Regions from separate parts of the Paenibacillus sp. JMULE4 genome, predicted to be linked through region 1. Evidence: riboswitches for the same ligand, from Rfam matches in the RefSeq annotation. Region 1 holds a riboswitch; the other holds the start of a gene.
What was found. Region 1 has a riboswitch for thiamine pyrophosphate ahead of thiC (phosphomethylpyrimidine synthase ThiC). Riboswitches for the same ligand answer to the same signal wherever they lie in the genome.
Positions count from the first base shown of each region.

Region 1 (2,475 bases):
GATGATATGGTTTTCACCCAGTTTCCGGGCTACATATCTGCCCCCTACCAGGGACGCTATCGCCATAGGAAACGTGGAAAAGAACGTCAGCAGTCCCATATCGAGCTTCGTCGCTCCGATCGACTGGGCATATACGGGAGTAAATCCAAAAACCGTAGCGAATGTCAGCAATTGAAAAAGGACAGCCAGAAAAGAGACGGTCAACAGCCTCTTGTCGCTGCCTACCTCCAGCATGCCTTTGAAGGTCATGGGCTGTTTGCTTTTCTTAGGGGTTTCTACAAGAAAGAAAGCACCCACAAGCCCCAGAGCGCCTGCGGCGGCACCGATAAGAAAAGAAGATTCCCAGCCATACCTATCCGCGAACCACCCGCCGCAGAGAATGCCGAACATTTGACCGAGCGAGTTGTAAAATGAAATCGTTCCGATCGCTTGCGTCGTCTCTTCCTGACGGTAGTAGCTGGCAAACAAAACCGTAAAGTCTACCCACGTCGCCGCAGCCGCGCCTGCCGCGGCCCTGAGCAGGAGAATCCACGTCAGTTCCTGCGTAACCAGAATCCCGATACCGGATAAAACCGAAAAAAACAAGCCAAATACAATAAACCATTTGTGCTTGTGATAACGGTCCGAGACCACGCCCACCGGTATCCGCAGAAGCATTTGACTCAATCCGTACATGCCGACAATCAGTCCGGCCATTTTATAAGAGGCGCCCAGATATTCAACGTATGCGGTCAAGATCGGCACACAAGTATACATCGAAAACCAGAACAGCAACGTGACCGTACAAAACAGCGGTATCCTATAGTTTCGCACTTCAGGCGTATCATTCATCCCCGGTCTCTCCCCGTTTTCACTTCATTCATCCACCCCGCTTTAATGCACACGTTCACTGTTTATCATAACCGATTTCAGGAAGATTCTGAAGCACTAAATTCTGCAATGCTCCGCACCGGAATCATCATTCCAACAGGGTGCCGTGATATAAAAACAGGTTGATTTTTCAAGATCTTATAGTTATTATTGGTATGACAGTTGAATAACAACGGGAGCTTGGGAGTTGCCAGGCTGAGAGGACAGCCGATTGCTGTCGACCGTAAAACCTGATCTGGGTAATGCCAGCGGAGGAAAAGTCCTAGCCTTTGTGTATTCAAAGACCGCTTCTTTCCCGTTGCGGTCTTTTTGGTTTGCATCGAAGGGTTTCTCCGCTTGATCACATTCATTCTGAGGAGGAATTGAAATGGCAAGCGAAATCAAAGAAAAAGAAGCAGCCCCTCATCTTTCGTCTTTTCCGGGGAGCAAGAAGGTGTATGTGCAGGGTTCGCGGGAGGATATTAAAGTACCTATGCGGGAAATTAGCCTAACCCCGACAACCATCGGCGGCAATGTACAAGAGAACCCGCCTGTCAGGGTATATGATTGCAGCGGTCCATACACAGACGGCAGCATCCAAACCGATATTCGCTCGGGACTTCCGCTTAACCGCCGGAATTGGATATTGGAGCGCGGCGATGTTGAAGAATATGCGGGAAGAGCGGTCAAGCCGGAGGACAACGGATATTCAAAAGAAGAATCCGTCAAGCGGGAAGAACGATTTCCGGGATTGCAGCGCAAACCGTTACGAGCCAAAAGCGGAGCGAATGTAACGCAGATGCATTATGCCAGAAAAGGAATCATTACGCCCGAAATGGAATATATCGCCATACGCGAGAACGTCTCCCCGGAATTTGTCCGCAGCGAAGTCGCACGAGGCCGGGCGATAATTCCGTGCAACATCAATCACCCGGAAAGCGAGCCGATGATTATCGGCAGTAAATTTTTAGTCAAAATCAATGCCAATATCGGCAATTCGGCTGTCGCTTCGTCGATTGAAGAAGAAGTCGAAAAAATGAGATGGGCGACCCGCTGGGGCGCAGATACCATCATGGACCTGTCCACAGGCAAACATATTCATACCACCCGTGAATGGATCATTCGCAACTCCCCCGTGCCCATCGGTACCGTCCCTCTTTATCAGGCCTTGGAAAAAGTCGGCGGTAAAGCGGAGGATCTGACTTGGGAAATTTATCGGGATACCCTGATCGAACAAGCCGAACAAGGCGTCGACTACTTTACCATTCATGCCGGTGTGCTGTTACGCTATGTTCCTTTGACGGCGAAGCGGGTTACGGGAATCGTATCCCGCGGCGGTTCCATCATGGCGGCGTGGTGTTTGGCGCATCATCAGGAAAATTTCCTTTATACTCATTTTGAAGAAATTTGTGAAATCATGAAAACCTATGACGTCGCTTTCTCCCTTGGTGATGGATTGCGCCCGGGATGCATTGCGGATGCCAATGATGAAGCTCAATTTGCCGAATTGGAGACGCTTGGCGAGCTGACCCGAATCGCATGGAAGCATGATGTTCAGGTCATGATTGAAGGACCCGGCCACGTTCCTATGCACATGATTAAAGAAAATGTGGATCGTCAGGTTGA
Region 1 is NZ_SGWF01000011.1:659,680-662,154, reverse strand. It holds gene EXW96_RS08385 (MFS transporter) at 1-831, opposite strand, end outside; TPP riboswitch at 1,033-1,145, shown strand; gene thiC (phosphomethylpyrimidine synthase ThiC) at 1,238-2,475, shown strand, end outside.

Region 2 (2,475 bases), 570 kb from region 1:
GATTAAGCAGCTCATCAATCGTATAGTCCTGGCCTTTGACATTGACGATCAACCCCTCCTGAACGCCGCCCATTCCTGTAATCAGGGCATCGACGGGACTGACCACCGTATCCGGCGTTTCATCGATCGGACGCAATCCGCTTTTTAACCTGCGGGTAAAAAAATCATTTAAAGAAGCATACTCATGAACCGCTTTTTCCGCATCCTGTTCGCGAATGCCATAAGTACGAATAAAGCGTGGAATCAATGCTTTGCTGGCTCTGGATTTGGCGAATGCCCCTGTCAGCTTTGATACGGTCTTGCGCGAAGAAAGCTCGGTCAGAAGCCGGAATAGCGAAATCTTCATAATCGAAAGGTTCACCTGTTTTCTCTTCATAATGTTAAGTAAGCGAATCTAACGCTTATCTTGACACAGAACGAAGCACAAAGCAAACATAAATCGACCCTTAAAAAGGAAGAAAAGCTCCTAAAGGAGCTCCCTTGTCAACTTATAACTACAGATTAAGCCTAATAGGCGTTTTTTTGTATTCTCCGCAGGTGAGGCAAGCGGCCAGGTTCACCTGAATCGGTTGGCATGAACCGGAGTATTTGGTGCAGTACACGGGTGTTTTGTACAGAGGGTCGGGAGAAACCATGGTGCAGTAAGAGCAGTCGGATACCATCTCTGCAGTGATCAAGCTTTCTGCTTCCCGTTCCATTGAAATCATTCCATCCATTCCTTCTCACCCTTCCGTAAAGATAGCGCTTCCAATAAAAGGCGTCTCCGAATAAAAATTTAAAACGCTAGGCAAGGATTATTGTAGCAGAAGAGGTAAGTATTGGCTATAGAGTTTTTGCGATATCTCGGTATTGACAAATATTTCAATCGTGATAATATGATGTATATCACTAGGGGAGCCGAATAGGCTGAGATTGGATCAATAGATCCTAGACCCTCTGAACCTGATCTGGGTTATACCAGCGTAGGAAAGTGGAGATCATTGGCGCACACGCCTTTATTTGTGCCTATATGGCCGCTTCCTTCATTGGGGAGCGGCCTTTTTGGCGTCATTCTCCCCAAGGCTCCCGTGAAATAATAGAAAAGGAGAGGGGATACCATGTCCAAACAATTGAAACTGACGGATATTTTGGTCACGGTCGTCATTGCGGTTGTGTTCAGCATCATTTATCGGGTATGGACCGACATCTACAATCTGGCCAAGCTTCCGGGTATTCAGCTTGATCAATTGATGTACGGTATGTGGTTTATGGCGGCGACCGTTGCGTTCCTGATCATCCGCAAGCCCGGGGTGGCATTTCTGGCGGAAGTGGCCGCAGCCTCTGGCGAGCTGATCACCGGTTCGCCATACGGAGTCGAACTGCTTACCTACGGAGTGCTGCAGGGGATTGGCGCCGAGCTGGTTTTCGCTGCATTCCTGTATCAACGATACTCCGCGGCCGCAGCCGGTCTGGCCGGGGTTGCGGCTGGCGCAGGCGCGCTGGCGCTCGATTTTTTCAAAGGCTATCTCATCGAATTGCAAACCTGGAATCTTATTCTTTACATCGTCATGCGGTTTATCGGCGGCTATCTCTTCTGCGGGCCTCTGGCCTACCTGCTGGTGAAGGCATTGGAGAAAACCGGAGTCACCCAGCTTGTGCGCCCGGCAACCGCCGAAGATTATCAGGCTCTGGACAGGAAGAACGTGCATTGAACGGGGCGGACTGCGCTGTCGCCTGGGTTTCGCGGCTTAGGCTGAAATTTCCCGGCAGTTCGTCGCTTTTGTTCGACGATTTGACGGCGGGCGTGCCCGCAGGGCAAAAGGTGCTGCTGCTTGGCCCAAGCGGCTGCGGCAAATCCACGCTTCTGCAGGTTTGGAGCGGGCTGATCCCGGATGCGCTGGAGGTGCCGCTCAAATATGAAGACATCGGTATTCCGCATTCGTGGGGATATTTGTTCCAGGACCCCGACGCCCAGTTCTGCATGCCCTATGCAGATGAAGAGATTGCATTTGTGCTTGAGAATATCGGGGTGCCTCACGAACGGATGCCGGAGACAATCAGGCGATGCCTGGAGCAGGTCGGGCTGGTGCTGGATGATCCGCATGTGCCGATTGCTTCGCTTTCCGGGGGAATGAAGCAGCGGCTGGCTATCGCTTCGCTGCTGGCGCTCGAGCCGGACGTCTGGTTTCTCGACGAGCCAACGTCGCTGCTCGACCCGGAAGGGACGGCGGAGGTATGGCAAGCCGTGAAACAAGTCGCTCATGATAAGACGGTCATTATCGTAGAGCACAAAATTGACGAGATTGTAGATTTCGTCGACCGGGTGATCCTCTTTGACGCTCACGGGCGCATTGCGGCAGACGGAAGGCCGGAGCAGGTTTTCCGGGATTTTAAGCCGAAGCTCAAGGAATACGGAATTTGGTATCCTGGCGTGTGGGAAGACGAAGAGGACCGGTTCCCAAAAGATAACGACCGATTCATAAGCGGTACACCCGG
Region 2 is NZ_SGWF01000011.1:93,699-96,173, forward strand. It holds gene asd (archaetidylserine decarboxylase) at 1-346, opposite strand, end outside; gene EXW96_RS05730 (hypothetical protein) at 495-716, opposite strand; TPP riboswitch at 881-986, shown strand; gene EXW96_RS05735 (ECF transporter S component) at 1,098-1,691, shown strand; gene EXW96_RS05740 (ABC transporter ATP-binding protein) at 1,688-2,475, shown strand, end outside.
Region 2: linked by a shared signal. The riboswitch ahead of EXW96_RS05735 (ECF transporter S component) and the one ahead of thiC (phosphomethylpyrimidine synthase ThiC) in region 1 are both predicted to bind thiamine pyrophosphate.